Regions from separate parts of the Nostoc sp. JL31 genome, predicted to be linked through region 1. Evidence: riboswitches for the same ligand, from Rfam matches in the RefSeq annotation. Region 1 holds a riboswitch; each other region holds the start of a gene.
What was found. Region 1 has a riboswitch for cobalamin ahead of HWQ43_RS05680 (DUF1636 domain-containing protein). Riboswitches for the same ligand answer to the same signal wherever they lie in the genome.

Region 1 (5,659 bases):
CAAAAAATATGATTTGTGGAAAACGGTATCCAGTAGTGAATTCTCCAGCTTAGAGCTACGGTGTATACACAAGTCCTTCTCACCCCCTCTAACTCCTCCTTGGCAAGGGGGAGAACCGGGAACCGGATATTTCCCCCCAATGCATCGGGGGATTAAGGGGGGTAAATCCACGGTTTGCCTACCGTAGCAGTTTAGAGTGGGAAGATTCACAATACTCAGCACTCAGCACTCCTAAAGCTTTGCATCGCTTCTAACAAGTCTTGATGAACAGATTTTGAAGCAGCTACGATCAATCCAGGCAAACTATAGTTTTGACAAGTATGCAGTGGCGGTAAAGTGGAACCGTCCAGAGTAGTTACAATCCAGCCAGCCTCTTTTGCAATAAAAGCGAGTGCAGCACTATCAAGAAATTTGCCCGATTTAATGACTGCTCCACTCAAGTCGCCACTGAGAATACCATTGAGATTGGGAATTTGAATATCACTAGAGTAATCAGTTGCTATATCGATTACTTTATATCGATCTTTTAATAAATGTGCGATGGAATTCATTCCCCATCCCAATAAAATAGAAGGTTTGGCGGATGTTATATCTAACGGGGCACAGGCTTCTAAGTTCATGTCCAACGTGCCTTTAAAAGCACCTTCACCTCTAAGAGCGTAAAAATAAATGTTTTGGGCAGGAGAAATGGCAATTACTGCTTCAAACTCATCCGCATTTAGAATACTGAGAATAATTTGGTAATTAGAATGTCCATCCATATAAAACTTCGTGCCATCAATCGGGTCAAGTGTGACTAAATAATCACCTTCTGAACCGAGTTCGGTAGCACGAAAATACTTGGTGTTATTAGAACTTTCATATTCTTCACCATAAAAGCGAATATCTGGGAAAGTTCCTAATAATACTACTTCTACCAGATTTTGAATAGCCACATCTGCATCAGTAAGTGCAGCACTAAAAAAGTTGTTTCCTTGTTCTTTGGCGGGAAGTGCAGCAATTTTTGGTTGAAGAACATTGGCATAGGCTGCTGCTACTTTGAGATGGGGGAGTAAAGTCTCTAAAATTAGTCGAGTAGTTGGTTTTGTGGACATTGCAGCAAACTCCTTTTAGAAATAATCTACCGTCCGCAGGGCGATAGAATTATATATCTAGACAAAATTACGGGATCATTTTGATGCAATGATACCACCGTTGCTATATTACTTTAATCTGTGTGTCTCAGAGAGCCTCTAGAGAGATCGCAAGTTTTCTCATAAATTTAAGGGTTTAAGACCGAACGTCAACATTTAGTAAGTAAGCAGACGCAATTAAATATAAGATGTCATTGCGAGCGGAACGAAGTGAAACGTGGCAATCTCAGTCTTTGCGATTGCTTCACTTGGTTCGCAATGACGAACTATCTTATATTTATTTAGATCCACCTACTTACAGCATTTTATAAATTCATAGCGAATTAAATTTGGCAATACCCTACAATGCCAATGCATCGGCTTGTATTGTTAATACGTCGGCTTGCATTGTGAATGCATCGGCTTGCATTGTGAATGCATTGGCTTGCATTAAAAACGCTACGCTTTTCCGCAAAACTGTACTTAGCTAAAGTTACTTTACAAAAGGCAAGCTACAATCGGGCTTTAAATTCCCATCTGAAACTCTCTTTTTTACAAGACGCTACGCGTAGCTTGCTTTCCTGCAAGGGTACAATTTTGAATTGTTATTGATGGTTTTAGGAAACTTTTTCGAGCTTCTTCTGAGTCAATTTGGATAGATTGTGGCGTTTGAGTAATGAAGGTGCGCCAACAAGAGTACCAAGAATGAGTAGGCTAAGGATAGAAGTAGGTTCAGAGACAGTAATTATGGTTGCAGAAAAACTAATGGGTAACTCACTATCTTCCAATCCCAAATTTTCAAAACCTGGTGTGATTGGCGGCGCAGTAAAAACCTCTAAATAACTTGGTGTCGGCAAAAAACTCGCGAAAAATGGACTAGAATAGTTTCCTCCCGAAGTGGAATACCCAAAACCATCACCTGTTAACTGCTGAGTATTAAGACTAATTAAATTATCAACATTAAAAGGTTCGTTTCCTGGTATTGGAGTCCCGGCGGATTGCAAACCAGTAATTGTTTCACCATTTCGCTTACCAGTAATTCCAGTAATTAAGTAAAAACCCAAATCGTTTGGGGTGTCATTAGTGGTGAAAGTACCATTTGCGGCTACGCCAGTACCAGAATAATTCCAACTCCAACTTAAAGCAGAAGCGGCTGGCATTGTCCCGAAAACTAATCCAGATGTGGTGGCGAGGGCTATTGCAGATAAAACTAGATTTTTCATGGAAGTCGTTACTGCGATCGTTCCCGTGTATTATACGGAAATTAGGAAAGATCGTATTATCAATCTTGCCTATATTATTTAGCAGCGATGCCTACGGCGGGCTACGCCTACGCATAGCCATACCAAAACAGCATCAACATTGCTAACCTGCTCTCCTGGCGGTATGGCTGGACGATTTACCATCACAACTTTCACGCCTAGTTCTCGCGCGGCAATAATCTTGGGCTTTGTGGCATCGCCACCGCTATTTTTACTGACGATGGTATCAATATTATTCTCAATCAGAATTTGTCTCTCATTATTGAGGGTAAAAGGCCCGCGATCGCACAATACCATCCCCTGCGGTACTAAAGCATCATCGCCAGGAGGGTCAATCATCCGCATCAAAAACCAAATTTTCTCTAGGCGAGCAAAGGCGGCGAGTTCTTGCCTACCAACTGTCAAAAATACCCGCTGTGCCTGATTTTGCAGGGTTTTTGCTGCGGCTGCAACGCTGTCAACTTCAATCCAGCGATCGCCACTTTCTTTTTCCCAAGGCGGACGGATTAACATCAGACGGGGGACTCCAACTTCCGTTGCCGCATCTGCTGCATTGAAGGAAATTTGAGTCGCAAAAGGATGGGTTGCATCAATTAACAAGTCGATTTGCATGACTCGCAGATAGTTAGCCAATCCAGCCGCACCGCCGAAGCCTCCAACCCGCAAATCGCCCAGTGGTACTGACGGTTCGCGGGTGCGTCCAGCTAGAGAGGTGATTACTTCTAACCCTTGGATAGTCGTCACTTTGGCAGCTAGTTCTGCTGCATCACCCGTCCCACCCAAAATCAAAACGCGCATTATTTAGATAGATAACGGTGGAATTTTTGCCAGAATGCCCTTCTTCATTGCTTCTGGACGCTCTGACCAAGGCAGTAAACCATCTGCTTTAGCATAGTATTGACTAGCACATTCCAGTACCGCAGAGGCACTACCATCAACGGCTAAATCACCAAATAAATATGTTAATTTGCCTTTAGCAGCAAAGGCGACTACACAAGAACGATTACAAGCACTCATGCATTCAACTTCCTGAATCGGGAATCGATCTCGTAACTCCCAATCTTGTGCCAGCTGCTGAAGTTGGTGTAAAAGTTTTTCACCACCACTTTCACCTAAGCGTTTTCCATTTTGCCAAACACTGGCACAGGTTTTGCAAACAAATAAAGTATGTTCAGCAACATCCATTGGACTGGTTGGGGAAATATTTACAGTGGTAGTCATCTGTACCTCGCAGATATGTGAAACTAATAAATCTATTTCGGCGGGCATCCTGACTCACTCAATTTGAGATTTTCGATTTATTTCCTGAATCTCACATTGGTTCACAGTTGCGGGACAGCGCCGGATTTGCACCGAACTTTCCCCGTTACCTCTGGTAGCTGACTCCCACCAGAACCGAATAACCTTATCGATCATACACTAGGGTTATCGGAGAATACGAAACAACAAGCTTTGCGCCAACTATCAAACTGGACGACAGCCAGACAAAATACTGTGCATCTTCACGACTTGCCCAATAACTGCGATCGCAGGCGCACTAAATCCAGTTTCCTCTACTTGCTCGACAATTGTTTCCAATGTCCCTATCAATTCTTCTTGTTCTGGTCGCGTACCCCAGCGCACTAAAGCAATCGGCGTTTCTAAATTCAACCCAGCAGTACTTAATTCTTCCACAATATAAGGCAGATTGTGAATTCCCATATAAATTACAATGGTTTCGGAACCGTGAGCGATCGCACTCCAATTCACTTCCGGTCTATACTTACCCACCGCTTCATGACCAGTTACAAATGTCACTGATGAACTATAGAGCCGATGCGTCAAAGGAATACCTGAGTATGCTGCCGCTGCAATTCCCGAAGTGATACCTGGCACTACTTCCGTTGATATTCCAACTTTGACTAATTCTTCCATCTCTTCGCCACCGCGACCAAAAATAAACGGATCGCCACCCTTGAGCCGCACTACAATTGCATGATCTTGCGCTTTATCAATCAGCAATTGAGTTGTTTCTGACTGCAATAACGAATGTCTCCCCGCACGTTTACCAGCATTAATTTGCTCGGCTTGAGGATTAATCATTGCCAGAATTGCCAGACTCACCAAGGCATCATAGATGACTACATCTGCACATTCCAACAAACCTTTCGCCTTCAAGGTAATTAATCCTGGATCTCCTGGCCCCGCACCTACTAAATAAACCTTTCCCAAATACTTGTTCTCCTGTTTTTCTGTGCGGTTCATCTCTGTGTTAAATCCCAAATTAGCTCGGCTAATTCTGCACTTGCTCCCAGTGGCTCCGCCAATTGGAAATTCACCGCAGAAAATTGTAATTTTAGATCCTCTATTGAGGTGGCGATCGCATCGGTTATTCCACCAGCGAATAAAAAGTATGGCAAGATTGCTATTTCCCGATAACCAGCAGTTACCAACTCTTTCACCCGTGATTCTAAACTAGGAGGTCCAGCCCAATAAGCAGTCACGGCTCCCAAACTCGCCGCCATTGCTTCCACAGTTTTTTGCGAACCTGGGCGACGGCTACCATGAGCTAAGAGAATCCATGCTTCTGCTTTGATAGCAGCTATTTGCTTTGCCAACAATTTCTCTACATTAGGATGAGAACCTAAATATGGTTGCAACTCAACGATTGTATCTTGACCAGTAGCCTGTTGTGCGAGTGCTACTTCGGCAGGAATGTCTGTCATCACATGCACTCCCGGCAGCAGAAATAGCGGTACAATTTTGAGGCGATTCTCATTTTGAGACTGTGGGCAATCGCCAAAAGCGTTTTTAGCAAATTGTTGAATCTGCTCGTGTAAAGGTTGAGGACTCATTTCTAAAGCAGCGATGCCAACCAAATGTTCGCTTGACAATTTCTGACATATCAGACTAGCTAGTTGCTGCATAGCAATTTCTGGGCGGCGATCGCGACTTCCATGAGATAATAGCAGATAGGCAGATGACATCGGCAAAGCTTGAAGTATCAGTTACTATATCTTACTTAAGATTAAGCCGGGGTTCATAAGTAATCTGGTAATTATTGAAACTATTATCAATTACTAAACAGAAGTATTCTTAATCACTTTTACAGCGCATTTGAAGTTGTAAAGGACACAACTAATCGTTCCAAAACTAGGTATAAAGCTTGTTTTTCTTCTGTTAGCGCAGCCGATTCTGACTCCTGAATTCTGCTGTATATTCTTCCCCTGTTGCTTACCTTATTGTTCTTCGGCAGTGTAAGTATAAAATTGATCAAAAGCTCCTACTGTTTCAAATTTATATGAA
Region 2 (5,659 bases), on a different contig from region 1:
ATTTAAGCGTTGAATTTTATATACATATAGCATCCGCTCTATTAATGCAGGTAGTTCGGCTAAAGTTACATATTGATATAGTTCACGTCCGAATTTCTGATTGCTGTCACCAACATAAACGTGATAGCCTTCCACGGTTGTATTTTCAGCCTCAATGCTGACGCCGAGGAGAGTGATATCACTGTTGCTATGCTGGGCACAAGATTTTTCGCAGCCAGTGAAGTGAATATTAACTGAGTAATCGAGAGTAATACGAGTTTCAAGATACTCTGCCAATGCCAACGCATGACTTTTAGTGTCTGTGGCAGAAGCGGCGCAACCCTTTTTTCCAGAACAGGCAACTAATCCACCCCTGATATTGGTTGCAGAAGAATCTAATTCTAATAAAGCAATTTCACTTTGGACATCAGCAACCCATTGCTGAGGAATATCTGTAAGGAGCAAATTTTGCCAAGGGGTTACCCTGAGAGTTCCACTACCGTATTTTGCTGCTAAATCTGCTAAACCCCGCATCTGTCTACTCTCCAATCGGCCAAGGGGCAAGACGACACCAATGTAAAATAAGCCTTGCTGACGTTGGGGATGGATGCCAATATGCTGATATTTCGCATTTGACCGCTCCCCCAACCCCTCTCCTACAAGGAGAGGGGAGAATTTCTCCCCCTTCCCTGCAAGGGAAGCGGGTTGGGGGGTTAGGTCTTTTCTTATTTCACTGTACAAAAGAGAAAAAGGTAAACGCTGCTCAACTTCCTGGAGATAATTTTCACAACCCAAAGTATTCAATAACTCTCTCAAACGTAGCCGCCGTTTACTCGTAGTATGACTATAAGCTAGATAGACATCCGTCAAAGCTGCTAAGACGGGCAAACAGTCCTCTGGTGGTAACAAAATTCCCGTATCGGTGGGCGGTTGACCCTTCTTGCCAACACTGAGATAGAGGCGAAAATAAACATTATCGTTAAGTAAGACAGCTACAAAGGCGATATCATTCAAGCGATCGCACACCTGAATTATCCCACCACCATCAAAGCAAACGCTAAATTTGGCTGACAGTCCCGAAAGCGCCGGATGTGCAGCAATATAATCATCCCAACCTTGGACAAAGGGGCGAGTGTCGATTAATTCTTGGGGATCGATACCAGCAGTTGGACTGGTCATAATATTGCGGATTTGGTCTACAACAGTATTGTCAGAACCCAATCCCATATTTTGTAGGTACTTCAGAACCTCAGCATTTATCCCTGTGCGGATTTCACGAACTTGCAGGTTAGCTCGGTTAGTCACATCTAGATAGCCGCCACCGTGCTGTTCTGCTATATCTGCGATCGCACGGCACTGCTGACTACTAATAATTCCACCTGGTATTCTAACGCGAGATAATATCCCATCTGCGGCGGGAGTAGCATAAAACAAGCCAGGACAAGTGGCAAATCCAGAAACCAAATTTAGAACTCCTTCCCCGTGCAACGCAGGGAGTAGACGGTGAGTGTGTCTTGAGAACATCCTGAGAGTTGGCATTCTGACTTGGGTCATCCCATCACAGCTGCGGCACAGTCCCGGAATTTCACCGGAGTTTCCCAACTCCCAGCCTTGAGTAATTTAGATTTTGTTTAGGTTATAGATTTCAACCAGACATCATCCAGATAATTATTTTACATTACTATTGCCAGAAATTTTGTAACTGCCTAGCTAGTAGTACTTTAGAAAAAAAACAGAGACATTACCAAGATTCTTGCTCAATTTCCTCCAAGGCTTTGAGTTCTCGAAGCCTTGGAGCGACACAAGGCGTGATTGACCCCTTCGAGTTAGATAATAGGGATTCCAGTGGTTGTGAACTACTACAATCACAGCTAAATCTACAACGCCCGATATTACACGCTCAAGGAGGGTGCTAGAGCTAAAGTTTTCGTCAAATCAGTCAGGAGAACGCGATCGCAGAGGTTAAACAGTTCTGCCTCAGTAGAAGTATGTCGCATCAACCGTAAAAAATGACCTTCAGTGTCAACACTCAGAGCAATGTAGTTGAGGAACATTTTCAGGTAGCCTACGCGAGATCGCTCTGGCATAGTTGCTGCTGTGGGAGTTTGCCATAAACGATCGATATAGTTGCGTACCTCCGCTAAAGGAACGGGTGCGATCGGTTCTCTTCGCAAAGCTTGGCGAATTTGATTAAAAAGCCAAGGATTCCCGATCGCCCAGCGTCCCACCATCACACCCGCTGCGCCCGTTTGAGAAAGCACTTCAACAGCAGTTGTTGCCGAGTTGATATTGCCATTAGCAAGCACTGGACAATGAACTCGTCTAACGGCTTCAGCGATTAAATCATATTTCACTGCCCCGTGGTACATATCTTTCACCGTGCGACCATGCAAACTCAGCAAATCAATGCTGTGGCGATTGATGATATCTAGAATTTTGTAAAAATTATCTGTATTTTCAAAGCCTACGCGCATCTTGACGGTTAAAGGTCGATCGTTGACTGCCTGCCGCAGTTCTCCCAAAATCCGATCCACTTTTTCCGGCAAGAGCAGCAATCCACCCCCAACATTTTTGCGATAGATTCTAGGTGCTGGACAGCCCATGTTCAAGTCAACTCCAGCGATATTGTAGTTGCAGAGTTCCTTTGCTGTTCTTACTAAGTCTGGAATGCTTTCACCAATCATTTGCGCAAAAACGGGGCGACCCGTGTCGTTTTCGGTGATTGCTGCCAGAATGCTACGATTGAGCCGTGAGGTATCATTAACGCGGAAATATTCGGTGAAAAAGTAGTCAGGGCTGCCGTAGTGGGCAATCACCTTCATAAACCAGAGGTTGGTCACATCCTGCATAGGCGCAAGAGCGGTGAGGGGTAGGTGTGGATAGAACGATTGGGGGAGCGATACCTGGGGCATAAAAATGAAGAGCGATCAACAAAGCTCACTGTTAAATTATAAGTAGCTAGACGTAAATCAATTAAAGTTTGTAGTGTACCCCTTTGGGGAAGCAAGCTACGCATAGCGTCTCGTAGAGAGGACTTTAGTCCTAATTATCGTTGCTTTGAGCGATGAATCGCTCACTACGAACCAGGAGTTTATTAGTAATATTATTCAACAATCTTTTTGATCAAAACTAACTAATACCACAAGCTGCTAATTTTACAGCTAAAGCATCAGGGTAGCGCCACGGTTGAGAACCACCAATCCAAATACGTGACGGTAAATGACCGATTGGTGCTTTGAGACTAAAATTGAATTCTGAATTTGCATAACTATAATTGTATGTATGCCAATCAACTTGATTACAAAAAACTCCATAGTCTCCATTGACGTTTTTGTAAATAAGTGTCTGTATGCTAAAACCAAAGCGTTTATGACTGTAATTCACCCATAAAAGGTCAATGGTTTGCAAATCTTGACAGGGAAGTTTCTCAAGATCACTATTAAATATATAGCTACCTCTAGGCTTTGCTAGTGCTTGACACATTAGTTCCCAAGTTTCTCGATCTGCTAATTCCCATTTTCCTTTTGCTAATAAATCACGCAAATGTGTATAATCAATAGTATTTACTGTACGATAATTAGAAATATTTAGCAATTTCTTTGGTTGTTGCTCCAGTATCTGTAAAACTTCTGTTGCCGATTGAAAGCGTTGCGAAACAGCATTTTGTAAAAGTTTATCTAAGATTTCACCAAGGTGAACGCTAACAGTATTGTTTGCTGGTAAATATTCTTGCCATACCCAGCGATCGTTAGCAATATCGAACAAATCAAAGGGAGAAACATTGGTAAGTAAGTAAATACATGTTACACCCAAGCTGTAAAGATCGCTGGCTGGTAATGCCTTTCCTCGCATTTGTTCGGGAGCGATATATTCTGGACTACCTACTATGGTGCCTGTACGAAGTTGCTTCATGTTATTGGCTAATTTAGCAACTCCGAAATCGATTAAAACCAGGTCTCCTCGACCCGAACGGCGCATAATATTTTCCGGTTTAATATCTCGGTGAATTACTTGTCGGGAATGGATAAATTGTAATGTGAGCAATAAGCTTTTTAATATCTCCCAAATTTGCGGTTCTTGAAAAACTCCTTGTTTTTTTAATTCCTGTGCGAGTGTTTGTCCATCGACTAATTCTTCAACGATATAAAACTTTTGATTTTGTTCAAAGTGCGCTAGTAATCTGGGTATTTGAGAGTGTTCTAGTTCATTGAGACGAAGCGCTTCTTGATGAAATAAATTGACTGCTTTATGCCAAATCTCAGTATTTTCCTTTTGAAAACATAGTTGTTTGACCGCACATTTTGGTTGATCTGGAAGATGTTCATCAATAGCTAAAAATGTTCTCCCAAAGCCACCGCTTCCAATGACGGCGAGTGGACGATATCGCTGTTTAAGTAATAATTCCTGACCACAACTATTGCAAAAACGAGAAGTGTTAGAATTTTGGGGACGTAGGCAATCAATATTGGTACAGTAGCTCATACTACAGGAGTTCTATTGTTCTATTTGTTGGAATTACTATATATAAAGTATTCCCATTAGAAAAGCACTCTTACTAGTAGAAAAAACAGCGATGCCTACGGTGGGCTACGCCTACGCATTCTGGAAGTTTTAGCATAGTAGCAGTGTACTGCCTGTTGCAAGCGATCGCTACTTTAGTACAACTTTGACTCTTTGAATTTTCTATCAAATACAAGGATGCTATAACCAAATACAAGTGTCAAAAACTACTTAACCCAACGTTTAGTTGCCTCTGCAATGCGTTCCCCAAAGCGTAGTGAAGTCAGATAATCGCCCGAATCTAGCACTGGTTCTTTGCCACTCATGTCGAGTTGACTTTGACCCATTACACCTAGAAATCCTCCTAATCGATTTACCCCATCATCTTTACCAGATAAAAAGCTTTGTAAGTCTCCCACATTTACCCAAATCATGCCATGTTGGGCTGCATTGGTAGCTAAATAGAGGAGTGTACCTTGTTTATCGCCACTGGGAGAGCTGGAATGGGTAAAACCCCCAGCGATTTTATCTTTCCATCCGTGTCGGAACCAAACTTCGCTAGCAGCATCAATAAATGCCTTGAACTGAGCCGCAACACCACCCATGTAGGTAGGAGAGCCAAAAACAATTGCATCAGCTTGATTGAGAGTTGCTATTACCTCATCATTCTTCCAACGACCATTGACTATCTGCTCTCCAGTAATCCGTAGCAGTTCAACAGTGGTGTCTTTAACTTTACTTGCACCTTCAGCAATAGCTTGGGCCATAAGATGAGTATGACCTGCACCAGAAAAATAGATAATCGCAACGGTGGGCATAGGAGGTTTAGTTAAAATTTTGACTGAAACTGAACGAGAAATATCATAAAGACTACTGGCTTATAAAGTAAAGTAGTCAATCTTAAAGTCATTTCTGTTATTCTTCTAAAAGAAAATTCTTTTGATCCAAGTCTTTCTCCTATTTATATTAACCAGGTATGTGTCTCAATGATGTAGTGATTGACCGTGCCAGCCCCAGTGATGTTACTGGAATCGTCAAGTTGGCCCAAGCCAATGACGCAGAACATGATGGTATGTTGTTAGGTCATCTTGAGCCAGAGGCTGTGATGATGACTATCTCGCAAATGCCGAGCGTTGTAGCCCGAAAAAATGATCAAGTTGTAGGATTCTTACTCAGTTGG
Region 3 (5,659 bases), on a different contig from region 1:
CATCTCTCAGCAGTAAACATCTTGACTGTTTCAACAGATATGGGCACTTCATCTAAAGGGCGGGTACGAATAACTAAAGGTTCTTCAGGAGTATCCATTTTTTGAATTACTTCCACTGAAGAAGATTCGACAATTAAGGTTTTCTCTAATTGAATGAAACCATAGCGAGATTTATGTTCACTCTCAAATTCTTGTCGCATCACTACCACATCATCGGCAAAATTAACAGTCAAGATAGAGTTAGTACCCTCGTATTTTAAGTTAGCTTTTCGGATTACCTCTACTTGACTCAGTGCCTCATCTATTTCATTGCTAGCTTGAGTTTCTAAATATTCCATTAGCTGCTGTAACTTAGGGACTAATGCTTGAGTTAAAGGTTGTTCAACTCCTCCTTCTCTAATCGCTCGTACATCAGCTAATCCCATTCCATAAGCAGATAGGACTCCAGCATAAGGATGTAAAAATATTTTTTTCATTCCCAAGGTATCGGCAATTAAACAAGCAACTTGTCCACCTGCACCACCAAAACAACAAAGCACATATTGGCTGACATCATAACCGCGTTGTAGACTGATTTTTTTAATTGCATTCGCCATATTTTCCACTGCGATCGCAATAAATCCAGCAGCTACTTGTTCGGGAGTACAATCATTTAATGTAGCGGCTTGAATGTCTTGGGTTAATTGGGTAAATTTTTGAATAACAATATCTTTCTCTAAAGGTAAATTTCCATCAATGCCAAAAACTGAGGGAAAATATTGTGGGTGAATTTTACCTAACATCACATTGGCATCAGTAACCGCTAATGGGCCGCCACGTCGATAACAAGCAGGCCCAGGATTTGAAGCAGCAGATTTAGGGCCGACACGATAACTAGAACCATCAAAAAAGAGAACTGAACCACCACCAGCAGCAATAGTATTAATTGCTAATACAGGAACTCGCATCCGCGCCCCAGCAATTTCTGAATCTAGTTGTCGTTCATACTCTCCTTTAAAATGAGCGACATCTGTACTTGTCCCTCCCATGTCAAAGGTAATAACTAACTCGAAACCTGCTCTTTTACTACTTTGGACTGCGCCAACAATACCGCCAGCTGGGCCGCTTAAAATACTATCTTTTCCTTGAAATTGTTCGGCTGCGACTAAACCACCATCAGATTTCATGAACATTAATTTGACGTTGGGTAACTGATTCGCTACTTGGTTAACGTAGCGGCGCAGAATAGGAGTTAAATAAGCATCGACTACTGTTGTATCTCCCCGACTAACTAACTTCATTAAGGGACTAACTTGATGGGATACGGATATTTGAGTAAAGCCGATTTCTTGGGCAAGCTGGGCTATTTGTTGTTCGTGAGCAGGATAGCGATCGCTGTGCATAAAAACAATAGCACAACTCCGAATTCCTGTATAGTAAACTGCTTGTAAGTCACTTTTAACTTGTTCAATATTTATGGATACTAATTCATTTCCGTTAGCATCGTAGCGTTCATCTATCTCAATTACCTGCTCATAAAGCATGGTTGGTAAAACAATATGACGAGCAAAGATGTTAGGACGGTTTTGGTAGCCAATTCGCAGCGCATCTTTAAAGCCTTTGGTGATGAGAAGAACGACGCGATCACCTTTCCTTTCTAACAACGCATTTGTTGCTACTGTTGTCCCCATTTTTACAACTTCTATCGCTTCATTAGGAATGGCTTCGTTGCTAGCAATACCTATGATATCTCGAATACCTTGGATGGCTGCATCTTGATATAGTTCGGGATTTTCTGAAAGTAGTTTGTAGACTATAATCCATTGCTGATTAGGCAGAGGGATAATTAAAAAACGTTCGGTATGTTTTGAAACTCCATCGATAATTGCTTGATTGTTAGTAACAGCAACAATATCTGTGAATGTACCACCACGGTCAGCAAAAAACTTCAACATTACTCTGTTTACTCGACACTATAGAGGTAGCATAACAATAGAATTTGGAGTGTTTATACTTCCTCAATTTTAAGTTTTGATTTTTCAGCTAGTGAGTCCGGTTAGCGACACCGAATAGCCCGTCGTAGACATCGTTACATCGAACTCAGGGATCGCGGCTAATATAATTGTAGCTATTGCAACCAGTAAATTTAAGTGTTCTTACATTCATTTATAATCATGCTATTATAAAACCAATATCAAATCGGTTCTGGTGGGGATCAGCCATCAGACGCAAGGGGGAAAGTTCGGTGTAAATCCGTCGCTGTCCCGCAGCTGTAATGAAGCTTATGCCTCAAAGTCAGAATGCCCGCCGAAAGTAACAGACAAACTTACATCCATCTGCGAGGTACAGGTGAACATTGCCATAAATATTTCAAAGATACATCAGTTTCACGCTCTCATAATGCCAGAGATACGCCACGGACTACTCATGGCTATGAAATTATAGGCAGTTTATTGATAGTTACAATTGTGCTTTGGTGTAACTGTCATTTACGCTATTTTTTCCCTAGCGTGAAAGCTTTTGCAACATCATTTGTGCCAAATTTACTCTATAGCTATGTTGCAGTTGCACGACTGCGACAACATGTCATATCTGCGATTCGGACTTAATCCTACACACTTCAAAATTAATGCTTGACAAACAACATAGTTTATTTGTTTGCACGACCTGCGCCAGCGTCTGGCAAGATGGTAAACGAGTTGGTGAAAGTAAAGGTGAGCAACTACTACTACACCTTCATGAACTTGCACAAGATTGGGAATTGCGAAATAAATTCCTCATTCAGGGAGTTGAATGCATGAGTGCTTGTAACCATTCTTGTGTTATTGCCTTTACAGCAGAAGGTAAATCAACCTATCTCTTTGGTGATTTACCAGTCGACACTAGTGCATCTGATGTTTTGCAATGTGCTAGTCAATATTATGCTAAACTCGATGGTTCATTGCCTTGGTCAGAACGACCGGAAATTTTGAGAAAGGGTATTTTGGCAAAGATTCCACCACTAAATAAGTGGGCAAAATTAAATATAAGTTGTTGTTAATTGATGATTGGGTAAAATTTTTCAGTTTCTAATCTCTAGTACCTAAATCATTAATCTTAAAAGGAATAGAAAGTAATGCAGATTAAAACAGCAAGGTTAGGCGATCCCTGCATTGGTGAAAATCGGGAAGTGAAGAAACAAAAGTCTTATGGGAGGAAGTGAATGCGACCCTCCAATAGTGTCTGGCAAGGAAATTTTGGCTACTGGCAAAACAGCTTTATTCATAATAATCTGCTGGTAATCGGCTACACAGGATGGCAGGGATTTCAGTCATTTGGGCGGGGAGTTGTCATTTGTGATGTGGATACTAAAGTTACTCACCCTACAATTACAAGTCTTGATACAGTTCCCTTCACCCTGCAATTTCTACCCTCCGATCTGATTAGGTTCTACTTGCGCTCGTTTCAGGATTGCGGAGCTATATCGCAATCAATCTGCTCATCCATGATTTCATCAATTTTCCCAGCAGTCGTAACATACAATCCCCATCAAGATATTCTTCTAGTGCTAAAGGCTGAACCTCAGATTGAGGTTAATTTTTTACACCAACTAAAAATTACTCCAGCCGATTGCTACGAACAAGTTTGTAAGCGATGGTCAGAATTTAAACCAAGCTTAATGCCCTAAAACTTACTTTATTCCTCAATGCTCAAGCCAAAATCAAGCAAGATTCCCAAACCAACTCGCTACCAAAATGCAGCGATAGATTATTATATTGGACTCACAAATTCCTCCTATCTCCATTATGGGTATTGGGAACCACTACCTACTCATGGTGAAGAATTAACTCTAACTCGTCTGCGTGTGGCGCAGGAAAGCTATACAGCCAAACTTTTGAGTTTTATCCCAGAAGATATCAAAACTGTACTTGACGTAGGCTGTGGGATTGGTGGTAATGCGGCATATTTGTGCTCACGCGGTTTCAGTGTTGAGGGATTAGCACCCGACGCACTCCAGCAAGAGAGGTTTTTTCAAAATACCAATGGTCAAGTACCTTTCTACTTAACGAGATTTGAAGATTTTAACAAATCATACTCCTACGACCTGATCTTATTTAGCGAAAGCAGTCAATATATTGCTGCTCTCGATTTAGCTCAAGGTGCGGCTCGTTTACTGGATAGTGGTGGCTACCTACTGCTTGCAGACATGATGCGTTTCGATGCCGAATACCAAGAAGGTATTTTTTCTAATTGTCATATCGCCAGTGAACTCCAGATAGCGTTGAAAAAATCTGGATTTAATTTAATCAAGACTGAAGACATTTCAACCCATATTGCGCCAACGATTGATTTGTGTGTTGATAACTTCCGTACTTTTGGACTGACAACAGTTAAATATATTGCTGATGTTGTGGCGATCACTGTCCCTCCATTACACGCACTTGGTCGTTTAGCATTTAAGCGTTGGTTGGAAAAACCGATTACGGAAGGTTTAACAGCACGGGTAATTTTTGAGAGCCATCTGCGTTATGAAATCCAACTTTGGCAGTTATCAAAAAAAGTTTAATCAAAATGACCCCAGAAATAAATACCCAAGATTGGTAACAAGCAGCAACTAAACACAATCATATCATGTCCGCTAGATTACTTATTAAACCTGAAGAACCCCACCCCGCCTGCGGGGAGAGGCTGGGGGTGGGGTGCAATGACTGTGGAAATCATAACTAATTATACGGGCATGATATCATTTACTACACCCGAAAATGGGACACGGATAATTATCACAATTTTTATTTTTGCTTTCAAAATGTTGACAATTAGATAGCTTGCTGGTTTAGCGGAATTACAATTACAAATTCTGTTCCCTGCCCAGGAGCAGAAATACATTCTAATTTTCCCTGATGTTTTTGAGTGATAATCTGATAACTAATAGATAAACCTAACCCAGTACCTTTATTAACTGGTTTAGTCGTAAAAAATGGTTCAAATAATTGTTTTTGTACCGTTTCGGGAATGCCTATACCATTGTCGCCAATACGAATAACTACCTGATTTTCACTAGTGAGTTTAGTCTGAATGCGTATCTGGGGATTAGAAAACGCTTTTTCCCCTACTTCCCACTCACCATTTTCCACTGCCTCTTCTAAAGCATCGATCGCATTTGCGAGAAGATTCATAAATACTTGATTCAGTTGTCCAGCATAACATTCTACTAATGGCAGGTCGCCGTATTCTTTAATTACCTCAATTGTTTTATTGTTAGATTTAGGTTTGAGGCGATGTTCTAAAATCATCAAGGTATTATCTATACCCTCACGGATATTCACAGCTTTCATCTCTGCGTCATCTAACCGAGAAAAGTTTCGCAGAGATAAGACAATTTCTGTGATTCGTTCGGCACCAACTGTCATCGAAGTTAGCAAGTTGGGCAAGTCTGCAATTAGAAAATCTAAGTCGATTGCTTCTGTTTGTTTTTGAATTTCCGTGACTGGATTAGGATAGTTTTGCTGGTATAGTTGCAGCAGTATCAGTAAATCTTGGATATATTGATTGGCATAGCCGACATTGCCATAAATAAAATTGATTGGGTTGTTGATTTCGTGCGCTACACCTGCTACTAACTGCCCCAAACTGGACATTTTTTCACTATGCACCAATTGAGATACTAGCTGCTTTGCCTCTTGGCGCAATTGTGCTTCTG

Region 2: it holds a riboswitch for cobalamin, as region 1 does, so the genes downstream of both, cobG (precorrin-3B synthase) here and HWQ43_RS05680 (DUF1636 domain-containing protein) in region 1, are expected to answer to the same signal.
Region 3: it holds a riboswitch for cobalamin, as region 1 does, so the genes downstream of both, HWQ43_RS19875 (hypothetical protein) here and HWQ43_RS05680 (DUF1636 domain-containing protein) in region 1, are expected to answer to the same signal.

Annotation. Positions count from the first base shown of each region.
Region 1 is NZ_JABXKO010000031.1:25,664-31,322, forward strand. Features, by position in the region: gene HWQ43_RS05665 (inositol monophosphatase family protein) at 216-1,094, opposite strand; gene HWQ43_RS05670 (PEP-CTERM sorting domain-containing protein) at 1,730-2,335, opposite strand; gene HWQ43_RS05675 (cobalt-precorrin-6A reductase) at 2,414-3,172, opposite strand; gene HWQ43_RS05680 (DUF1636 domain-containing protein) at 3,176-3,595, opposite strand; cobalamin riboswitch at 3,617-3,789, opposite strand; gene cobA (uroporphyrinogen-III C-methyltransferase) at 3,839-4,618, opposite strand; gene HWQ43_RS05690 (sirohydrochlorin chelatase) at 4,615-5,340, opposite strand; gene HWQ43_RS05695 (DUF4359 domain-containing protein) at 5,593-5,659, opposite strand, start outside.
Region 2 is NZ_JABXKO010000034.1:126,581-132,239, reverse strand. Features, by position in the region: gene cobG (precorrin-3B synthase) at 1-1,518, opposite strand, end outside; cobalamin riboswitch at 1,492-1,617, opposite strand; gene HWQ43_RS06810 (tRNA-dihydrouridine synthase family protein) at 1,872-2,891, opposite strand; gene HWQ43_RS06805 (serine/threonine-protein kinase) at 3,109-4,461, opposite strand; gene HWQ43_RS06800 (flavodoxin family protein) at 4,707-5,297, opposite strand; gene HWQ43_RS06795 (GNAT family N-acetyltransferase) at 5,456-5,659, shown strand, end outside.
Region 3 is NZ_JABXKO010000085.1:122,782-128,440, reverse strand. Features, by position in the region: gene HWQ43_RS19880 (hydantoinase/oxoprolinase family protein) at 1-1,934, opposite strand, end outside; cobalamin riboswitch at 2,163-2,306, shown strand; gene HWQ43_RS19875 (hypothetical protein) at 2,280-2,588, shown strand; gene HWQ43_RS19870 (DUF1636 domain-containing protein) at 2,609-3,019, shown strand; gene HWQ43_RS19865 (hypothetical protein) at 3,182-3,646, shown strand; gene HWQ43_RS19860 (class I SAM-dependent methyltransferase) at 3,665-4,525, shown strand; gene HWQ43_RS19855 (ATP-binding protein) at 4,776-5,659, opposite strand, start outside.